DNA from 3 places in the Agromyces sp. LHK192 genome. Region 1 is predicted to be linked to each of the others. Evidence: predicted binding sites of a transcription regulator. Region 1 holds the regulator's gene; each other region holds the start of a gene.
What was found. Region 1 encodes HrcA, which represses chaperone genes, less so after heat shock. Its sites were predicted from a motif close to TTNGCACTCGNNNNNNNCGAGTGCNAA; they were not measured.

Region 1 (3,273 bases):
CTTGATCTCGAGGTACAGGTCGCCGTTGCTGCCGCCGGCGGGCCCGACCTCGCCGGAGCCCGGCATCTGCAGGCGAAGGCCGGTGTCGACGCCGGCCGGGATGTCGACCGGCACGGTGCGGCGCGCCCGCACGCGACCCTGCCCCTGGCAGGTGACGCACGGCGTGGCGATCACGGTGCCGTAGCCGCGGCAGCTGCCGCACGGGCTGGAGGTCATCACGTTGCCCAGCAGCGAGCGCACCGCGCGCTGGATCGATCCGGTGCCGTGGCAGATGTCGCACGTGACGGGTGCGGTCCCCGGCTGGCAGCAGGAGCCGTGGCACGTCTCGCAGAGCACCGCGGTGTCGACCTCGAGGTCGCGGTGCGTGCCGAAGACGACCTCGTCGAGGCCGACCTCGACGCGGATCAGGGCGTCCTGCCCGCGCTCGCGGCGCGATCGGGGTCCGCGGGTCTGCTGGCCGCCGCCGAAGAACGTCTCGAAGATGTCGCCGAAGCCGCCGAATCCCTGGCCGCCCATGCCGCCCTGGCCGCCGAGGTCGTACTGCTGTCGCTGCTTCGGATCGGAGAGCACGTCGTAGGCGTGGGTGACCTCCTTGAACCGCTCGGATGCCTCCGTGCCCGGATTCACGTCCGGGTGGAGCTCACGGGCGAGACGGCGGTACGCCTTCTTGATCTCGTCCGGGGTGGCGTCCTGGGCGACGCCGAGGACCTCGTAGTGGTCGGCCACTGAGGGCTGTCCTTTCGATCGTGATGCCGGCGGCCCGGAGGCGCCGAAGGTTCGGTACGCGGGCGGTCAGTGCTCGCCGAGCGTTCGGGAGAGGTATCGGGCGACCGCACGGACGGCCCCCATGCTCGCGGTGTAGTCCATGCGGGTGGGGCCGACGATGCCGAGCCGGGCGATGTCGCGCCCGGGCACCGAGAACGCACTGGTGACGACGGATGCCTCGGCGAGCCCGTACGGGGCGTTCTCCCGCCCGATGCGCACGGCGACGCTGTGCGAGTCCGCCGCCATCTCGCCGAACAGTCGCAGCACGACGACCTGCTCCTCGATCGCCTCGATCACGTCGAGGATCGACCCGGAGAAGTCCTGCTCGGTGCGTACGAGGTTCGCCGCTCCGGCGACGACGAGCCGGTCGCCGCGCTGCGCGCGGGCCAGCTCGGCCAGGGTGGCCGCGAGCGTGTGCAGCACGGCCGCGTGGCGGGGATCGGTGGTCGGGATCTCGCCGGACAGGGCCGCCGCGGCCTCGGCGAGGGTCAGCCCGCCGGCGACGTCGTTGAGGCGGACGCGAAGGTCGGCGATCGTCGCGGCGTCGATCGCGTCGCCGAGGTCGGCCAGGCGTTGCTCGACCTGCCCGGAGTCGGTGATCAGGATGCACAGGACGCGCGCGGCGTCGAGGTGCACGAGTTCGACGTGGCGGACGCGCGAGCTCGCGAAGCTCGGCACCTGGACGACGGCGAGCTGGTTGGTGAGCTGCGCCATGAGCCGGACGGTGCGCGCGAGGAGTTCGTCGAGGTCGCCGGCCTCGCCCAGGAACGTGTCGATGGCGTGGCGCTGGGCCGTGGTGAGCGGGCGCACGTCGCTGAGCTGGTCGACGAAGACGCGGTAGCCCTTGTCGGTCGGGATCCGACCCGACGACGTGTGCGGGGCCGCGATCAGCTCCTCCTCCTCGAGGAGGGCCATGTCGTTGCGGATCGTCGCCGCCGAGACGCCGAACGAGTGGCGCTCGACGATCGTCTTCGAGCCGACGGGCTCGCGCGACGCGACGTAGTCCTGGACGATCGCGCGGAGCACCGCCAGACCGCGTTCCGAGACCATCGACCCTCCGCATCCGCTCGATTGGCACTCACCGTGCCTGAGTGCCAATGGTACCGCGACTTTCAGTGTCAGCACCGTTGCCGGGCGCTCCGGGGCGACGCTACCGTATGCAGGTCCGCATCACCCCGGTCCCCGCTGCGGATACCGCGGCGCTCGCGGGTCGTCCCCCTCCCCACCCGAAAGGCATGCTCATGTCCGACCAGTCAGCACCCGATCCCAACGCCGCGCCGCAGGCGCCGGCGCCCGCTCCCGCGGCTCCGCTGAGCCCGGAGCAGGACATCCAGTGGGCGTCGTTCGCCCACCTCGGCGGCATCCTCGGATTCCTGCCGTCGCTCATCATCTGGCTCGTCTTCAAGGACCGCGGCGCGTTCACGAACGTCGAGGCCAAGGAGGCGCTGAACTTCCAGATCACGGCCACGATCGCCTACGTGGCGATCGCCCTCCTCAACACCATCCTCACCGCGATCACCTTCGGCATCTGGGGATTCATCGGCTGGATCCTGCCGCTCGCGCTCTGGGCCGTCGTCATCGTCTTCTCGATCCAGGGCTTCCTGAAGGCCAAGGAGGGCCAGCACTACCGCTACCCCTTCGCCATCCGCCTCATCAAGTAGCCGTGCCGGACCGGCACGCCGCGACGGGTCTTCCGCCGGGGCGTGCCGGACTGGGATGATGAGCAGAACCCGGTCGTCCGGGAACGACGAAGGAGACCGCCATGTCCGATGCCGCACCTCCCCCTCCCCCGACGCCTCCGGGTCCGCCCACGCCGCCTCCGGGTGAGCCGCAGAACCCGTACCAGCAGAGCGCACCGCTCCAGCCCTCCGAGGAGAAGCTCTGGGCGACGCTGATCCACATCGGCGGCGCGATCTTCAACTTCCTGCCCGCACTGATCGGCTACCTGGTCCTCAAGGACAAGGGTCCCTTCATCCGCGAGCACACCGCGACGGCGCTGAACTTCCAGCTGACGGTGCTCATCGCCTACGTCGTGAGCTTCATCCTGATGTTCCTGATCATCGGGTTCGTGCTCTACTTCGTCGTCTGGGCCGTCAACATCGTGTTCTGCATCCTGGCCGCGATCAAGGCCAACCAGGGACTGCCGTACACCTACCCGATGGCCATCAAGTTCGTCAGCTGACCGGTCCACCCCCGAGGGGTCACCCCTCGAGGTCTCCTGGCTCCAGCAGCCTGCGCACGACCGCATCGGCCAGCAACCGCCCTCGCCGGGTGAGCACCAGCCTCCCGGCGAGGGCGGTTCGCGCTTCCACGAGGCCGTCGGCCATGAGCGCGGCCACCGCGTGGCGACCGCCCGCGTGCAGCGAATCGACCGCGATGCCCTCGCGGATGCGCGAGAGCAGCAGCACCCGCTCGGTCTCGCGGGTGGCCTCGTCGAGCGTCTCCCGCCCGACGGCCGGCGAGTCGCCCGCGGCGAGACGGTCCGCGTACGCCGCCGGATGCTTCGCA
Region 2 (3,273 bases), 1.2 Mb from region 1:
ACGGACGCCACGAGGTCCCGCCCGACGGCGGGACCTCCGGCCCGTCGCCGGAACCCGCCCCGGCGGACGACGACTTCATCCGCGCGCCGATCCCGCCCGATCCGCTCGTCGACCGTGCCGCCGAATCCGACCCGCTCGCGCCCTACCGCCCCGGCGGTGCCACGCTGCAGGCCGACGACGCGATGCTGCAACCGGACGGACCCGGCCGCGAGTTCGAGGAGAACTTCGACACCGGGCGCCTGCAGCAGCTGCCGACCGGTCAGCTGCTCATCGTGCACCGCGCAGCGCCGGCACCCGCTCCGGCCGACATCGAAGAGGAAGACGTCCAGCGACGGGTCTACAGCTGGGTCGGCGCGGTCACCGGATCGATCGGAGCCGTCGCGTCGCTCTTCGTCGGCTGGATGCTCCCGCTGACGTTCGTCGCGATCATCTTCGGAGTGCTGGGGCTGCGCCGCGAGGAATCGGGGCGCACGCTCGCCTTCGTCGCGATCGGAACCGGCGTCACCGGGCTCGTGTTCTCGGCGGTCTGGATCGGCTACTACGCCATCGTCTACGGCGCGCTGCCGAGCTGACGTACGAAGGCTGGATCGGCGCGGTGCTGCCGGCGCGCATCGTGTACGGCGCGCTGCCGAGCTGACGTACGAAGGCTGGATCGGCGCGCTGCCGAGCTGACGCGTCAGCGGGGTACGCCCGCTCAGATCCGCTCGACGAGCAGGGTCACCCGCCGTCCGCCCTCCCGGGTGATCACGATGGTGGCGGATTCGCCACCGCGGAGGCGGAGCTTCGAGCGCAGGGTCGCCGGATCCACGTCGACCCCTCGCTTCTTGATCTCGAGCGTGCCGATCCGGCGCTCGGCGAGGGCCTGGCGCAGCTGCCGCTCGTCATTGGGTAGTCGCTCGAGCACGCGGAACCCTCGGGCGAAGGATGAGTCGACGGCGCGGTCCGCGGTGATCCACGCGATGCCGTCGGAGAGCATCCACCCGCCCATCGACCGCGCGAGATCGCCGATCAGCCGTGCACGGATGACTGCGCCGTCAGGCTCGTACAGGAAGTCGCCGAGCGGGCCGGTCGGGGCATCCTCACTGTCGGCGCCCGCGGTCAGCTCGGCCGCCTGGTCGCCGCGGATGACGAGCGCCGCACGCCCGACACCCGGGCGCGCCACCGGGCCGAACCAGACGCCGAGCTCGACGACATCCCCGTCGACTGACACCCACTGCGCTTCGGTTCCCGACGGGATCACCTCGCGGTCGGTGCCCGGCCCCAGCTTCACGCCCACCGCCATGCGGTCGGCGAGGCCGTACGCGAAGTCGAGCGATGGCGTGTAGTCGGAAGGATCGGCCAGACGGGTCGTCCTGCCGCCCGCGGTGGTCCGGCGAGCGGGATCGAGCCAGGCGCCGCCGATGCCGCCGAGCGGCACCTCCTCCGCGCGGGCGTGCAGCACTCGGGCCCGCACGAACGGCGTGAGGTTGAACGAGGCGATGGCTGCGGTCACCTCGTCGGCCTCGGCGGCGGTCACCTCGAGGTCGACGGCGGCCATCGCGAGGGAGTCGCCGCCGATGCCGCAGCCGAGGTCGGCGACGTGTCCGATGCCCGCCCGGGCGAAGCGCCCGGCGTGCAGGGCGGCCACCTTGAGGCGTGTCGCCTGCTCGAGGCCGGCTTCGGTGAAGAGCATCCGCTGCGCGAACTCGCCGAACTTCGCCCGGGCGCGGGTGCGGAGCCTGGCCTGGCTGAGGACCGCCGCGACGAGGCCGGGGGAGTGGCCGTCCTTGCGCAGGTCGGCGACCAGGCGCACGACGTCGGCCTTCGAGTCCCACTCGGGCATGGCGTCCAGCAGGTGCAGGCCCTCGGGCGAGAGCAGTTCGACGAGCTCGGCGCGATCCACCCGGCAACGCTAGCACCGAGGTCCGCTGGCACTCACGTTGCATGAGTGCCAGAGACTGCCTACACTCGGTATTAGCACTCTCGCACTGAGGCTGCTAACCCAGTCTTCGTCAAGACAGCACCTATCTCACAGAAAAGGGGTCAACCGTGTCGGTTTCCATCAAGCCGCTCGAGGATCGCATCGTCATCAAGCAGGTCGAGGCCGAGCAGACCACCGCCTCCGGTCTGGTGATCCCCGACACCGCGAAGGAGAAGCCCCAGGAGGGCGAGGTCGTCGCGGTGGGCCCGGGCCGCATCGACGACAACGGCAACCGTGTTCCGCTCGACGTCGCAGTCGGCGACAAGGTCATCTACTCGAAGTACGGCGGCACCGAGGTCAAGTTCGGCGGCGAGGACTTCCTCGTCCTGTCGGCTCGCGACGTGCTCGCGGTCGTCGTTCGCTGATCACGACGCACTCCACGAGGGCCGGTCACCGTCTGGTGACCGGCCCTCGTCGCGTCCGGGGCACCGGATGCCTCGGCTTCGATGCCCGCGGGACGTCGTGCCGGCCGCAGGCACGGGATACTGCGGCGGATGCCTGCCGCGTCGGCGGGCGCGCGTAGGCTGCATCGGTGAGCTCCTCCTCGTCCGACGCCGGTGCGATCGCCCGCCCGGCACCCGCGCAGGGCGGCGCGGGCTACGCGTACGCCGTCGCCGCCTACCTGCTCTGGGGCATCCTGCCCGTGTACTTCCTCGCGCTCGCCCCGACGGGGCCCTTCGAGATCGTGGCATGGCGCATCCTGCTCTCCCTCGTCTTCTGCGCGCTCCTGCTGACCGTCACGCGTGCGTGGAAGGTCTTCGGCGGGCTGCTGCGCGACCGCCGCGTGGTGCTCACGATGGGTCTCGCCGGCGTGCTCATCTTCGTGAACTGGCAGACCTACGTCTACGCGACGCTCTCCGGGCAGGTGGTCGAGGCCGCCCTCGGGTACTTCATCAATCCGATCGTCACCGTCTTCCTCGGCGTCCTCGTGCTGCGCGAGCGGCTCCGAGTCACCCAATGGATCGCCGTCGGAATCAGCATCGTCGCGGTCATCGTGCTCGCCATCGGCTACGGCCGGCTCCCGTGGATCGCGCTCGTCCTCGCCTTCTCGTTCGGCCTGTACGGGCTGATCAAGAAGCGCGTGGGGCCGAAGGTCGACGCCGTCTCGGGGCTTACGCTGGAGACCGCGTGGCTCGCGCCGGTCGCGGCGGTCCAGCTCGTCGTCGTCGCGGCGACCTCGGGAGGCCTCACGCTCGGGGGTCACGGCGCGTGGCATGCGACCCTGCTGCTGCTCGCCGGCGCCGTCACGGCCGTCCCACTCCTGCTCTTCGCCGCGGCGTCGAGGCGGCTCCCGCTCACGCATCTCGGATTCA
Region 3 (3,273 bases), 990 kb from region 1:
TCGCGTCAGCTGGTCAGCCGTGGAACGGACTCAGAAGTCCATGCCGCCCGTGGGGTCGCCGACCGGAGCCGGGGACTTCTCGGGCTTGTCGGCGACGACGGCCTCGGTCGTGAGGAAGAGGCCGGCGATCGACGCGGCGTTCTGCAGCGCCGAACGGGTCACCTTGGCGGGGTCGATGATGCCCTGCGCGAGGAGGTCGCCGTACTCGCCGGTCGCGGCGTTGAGGCCGTGGCCCGCGGGGAGCTCCGACACCTTGTTCGCGACGACGCCCGGCTCGAGGCCGGCGTTGAGGGCGATCTGCTTGAGCGGGGCCTCGATGGCGACCTTGACGATGTTCGCGCCGGTCGCCTCGTCGCCGACGAGCTCGAGCTTGCCGAAGGCAGCGGCACCGGCCTGGATGAGGGCCACGCCACCACCGGCGACGATGCCCTCCTCGACGGCGGCCTTCGCGTTGCGGACGGCGTCCTCGATGCGGTGCTTGCGCTCCTTGAGCTCGACCTCGGTCGCCGCGCCCGCCTTGATGACGGCGACGCCGCCCGCGAGCTTGGCGAGGCGCTCCTGCAGCTTCTCGCGGTCGTAGTCGGAGTCGGTGTTCTCGATCTCCTGGCGGATCTGGGCCACGCGGCCGGCGATCTGCTCGGGGTCGCCCGCACCCTCGACGATGGTCGTCTCGTCCTTGGTGATGACGACCTTGCGCGCCTGGCCGAGCAGGTCGAGCGTGACGTTCTCGAGCTTGAGGCCGAGCTCCTCCGAGATGACCTGGCCGCCCGTGAGGATCGCGATGTCCTGGAGCTGCGCCTTGCGACGGTCGCCGAAGCCGGGGGCCTTCACGGCGACCGACTTGAAGATGCCGCGCACCTTGTTGACGATCAGGGTCGCGAGGGCCTCGCCGTCGACGTCCTCGGCGATGATCAGGAGCTGCTTGCCCGTCTGGATCACCTTGTCGACGATGGGGAGCAGGTCCTTGATGTTCGAGACCTTGGAGTTGGCGATGAGGATGTACGGGTCCTCGAAGACCGCCTCCTGGCGCTCCGGGTCGGTGACGAAGTACGCCGACAGGTAGCCCTTGTCGAAGCGCATGCCCTCGGTCAGCTCGAGCTCGGTGCCGAAGGTGTTCGACTCCTCGACGGTGACGACGCCCTCCTTGCCGACCTTGTCGATCGCCTCGGCGATGATCTCGCCGATCTGCGGGTCGGCGGCGGAGATCGACGCGGTCGCGGCGATCTCGTCCTTGGTCTCGATCTCCTTGGCTGCCTTGAGGAGCTCCTCCGAGACGGCCGCGACGGCCTTCTCGATGCCCTTCTTGAGGCTGATCGGGTCGGCGCCCGCAGCGACGTTGCGGAGGCCCTCGCGCACGAGCGCCTGGGCGAGCACGACCGAGGTGGTGGTGCCGTCGCCGGCGACGTCGTCGGTCTTCTTCGCGACCTCCTTGACGAGCTCGGCGCCGATCTTCTCGTACGGGTCGTCGAGCTCGATCTCCTTGGCGATCGACACGCCGTCGTTCGTGATGGTGGGGGCGCCCCACTTCTTCTCGAGCACGACGTTGCGGCCGCGCGGGCCGAGGGTCACCTTGACCGCGTCGGCGAGCGTGTTGAGTCCACGCTCGAGGCCGCGGCGGGCCTCCTCATCGAAAGCAATGATCTTTGCCATGTGTGTCTCTCGTCCCTTCCCGGACGTCTGGAGCATGTGGGTTTAGCACTCAGCTCAGACGAGTGCTAACACGATTCTGGCACTCTCGATCCGAGAGTGCAAGCGAGCCGGATGCCCCGCGCGCACGCCCCGCAGGCTTCCCGGGACATCCCGCGTCGCGGTCGCGACGAGCCCGATCAGGGTGCGAACGAGACGGATCCGTCGACGGGCACGAGTTCGATCCACGTGTTGCCGGGCGCCAGGCGCAGCGGGCTGCCGTCGTCGGCGGTCAGCACCACGGGCGCCGCCTGTTCGGCCTTCGACCAGGAACCGTGCGCCGTCCGCCCGGCCGTCGAGACCCAGGCCTCCCCGCCGCCGACGAGCACGGTCCGCGGCACGTCGCCGTCGCTCCAGTCGATCTCCACTCTTAGGATCACCACGTTCGTCGCGCGGACCCGGTCGCCGCATGCCTCGTGGTCTGGCTCGCCCTCCTGCGACCGCAACCAGGACGCGCCGGCCGCGTCCCACTCCCACGACGGGTACCTCGCGTCCGAGAAGACGGTGTCGATCCGCGCGGTCGCGACCGCGGCGTAGCCGGGTTCGGCCAGCGGATCGGCGCCGCCGTACGCGAACTGCACGCGCGGCGGCGCGAGGTCGGCGTGACGGGCGACGGCCTCGGTCGCGTCGAGGATCACGTCGTGCGGTCCGGGACGCTCATCGGCGCGGTGGAACAGCCCCGTGTCGTCGTAGTCGAACACGAGGTTCACGAGCGGCGTCGCTTCCATCGCCTCGACGAACCGCTCCTGGCCGCCGGAGTACGCGACCAGGCCGCCGAGCGGCGACAGGATGTCGGGATCCATCGGCCGGATGGATCGCACGGGACCGAGTTCCTCGGGCACGTCGGAGTGCCAGACGGCCGCGTATCGCGTGATCCCGCCTTCGACGAGTTCCTCGAACACGAGGTCGGCGCGATTGAGCGCGATCTGCGGCCGCGCGTCCTCGTGGTTGTCGATCTTGACCGCGAGCGACGGGTGCACCGTCGCCGCCGGATCGACGGGCGTCCCGCGAAGCGGTGCGAATCCGATCGCTGACGGCGCAACGGGATCTGCCGGCTGCGGCCGGACGGCGGCGGTGGGTTCGGCGGTCTTCGCCGGAGCCGCGTCGGCCTCGGCCGTGCATCCCGCGACGCCGATCACGACGACCGCGAGGCCCATGAGCGCGACGAGCCGCGCAGCGGCTCCCACCGCCCGAGCCGCTCGCCCCGACATGCATGGATCGTAGCGGCGCGCCGTGCCTCAGGAACTCCGCGCCGCGCCGGACCGGGCCGATATCCCCCGCCCGCGGGCGGACGCCGCCGTTCGTCCGGCTGAGACCCGGACATGCGAGTGCGCCGCCCGGAAGCCGGGCGGCGCATCCGTGAACTCGGATCAGGCGGGGCGTACCGACTCGGCCTGCGGTCCCTTGGACCCGGTCCCGACCTCGAAGACGACCTGCTGGCCTTCCTCGAGGACCTTGTAGCCCGACATGTCGATGGCGGAGTAGTGGACGAAGACGTCCTGCCCGCCGCCGTCGACGGTGATGAACCCGTATCCCTTTTCAGCGTTGAACCACTTGACGGTTCCGTTCGCCATGCGTTGCTCCCAG

Region 2: the regulator HrcA is predicted to act here: its motif matches at 1,908-1,934, upstream of groES (co-chaperone GroES).
Region 3: the regulator HrcA is predicted to act here: its motif matches at 1,693-1,719, upstream of groL (chaperonin GroEL).

The regions. Positions count from the first base shown of each region.
Region 1 covers NZ_CP034753.1:1,899,355-1,902,627, reverse strand. Annotated here, with positions in the region: gene dnaJ (molecular chaperone DnaJ) at 1-726, opposite strand, end outside; gene hrcA (heat-inducible transcriptional repressor HrcA) at 793-1,815, opposite strand; gene ELQ40_RS08485 (DUF4870 domain-containing protein) at 2,007-2,426, shown strand; gene ELQ40_RS08480 (DUF4870 domain-containing protein) at 2,528-2,947, shown strand; gene hemW (radical SAM family heme chaperone HemW) at 2,967-3,273, opposite strand, start outside.
Region 2 covers NZ_CP034753.1:3,056,235-3,059,507, reverse strand. Annotated here, with positions in the region: gene ELQ40_RS13825 (DUF4190 domain-containing protein) at 1-572, shown strand, start outside; gene ELQ40_RS13820 (class I SAM-dependent methyltransferase) at 695-1,882, opposite strand; gene groES (co-chaperone GroES) at 2,029-2,325, shown strand; gene rarD (EamA family transporter RarD) at 2,493-3,273, shown strand, end outside.
Region 3 covers NZ_CP034753.1:2,891,187-2,894,459, forward strand. Annotated here, with positions in the region: gene groL (chaperonin GroEL) at 31-1,650, opposite strand; gene ELQ40_RS13085 (DUF3048 domain-containing protein) at 1,827-2,897, opposite strand; gene ELQ40_RS13090 (cold-shock protein) at 3,057-3,260, opposite strand.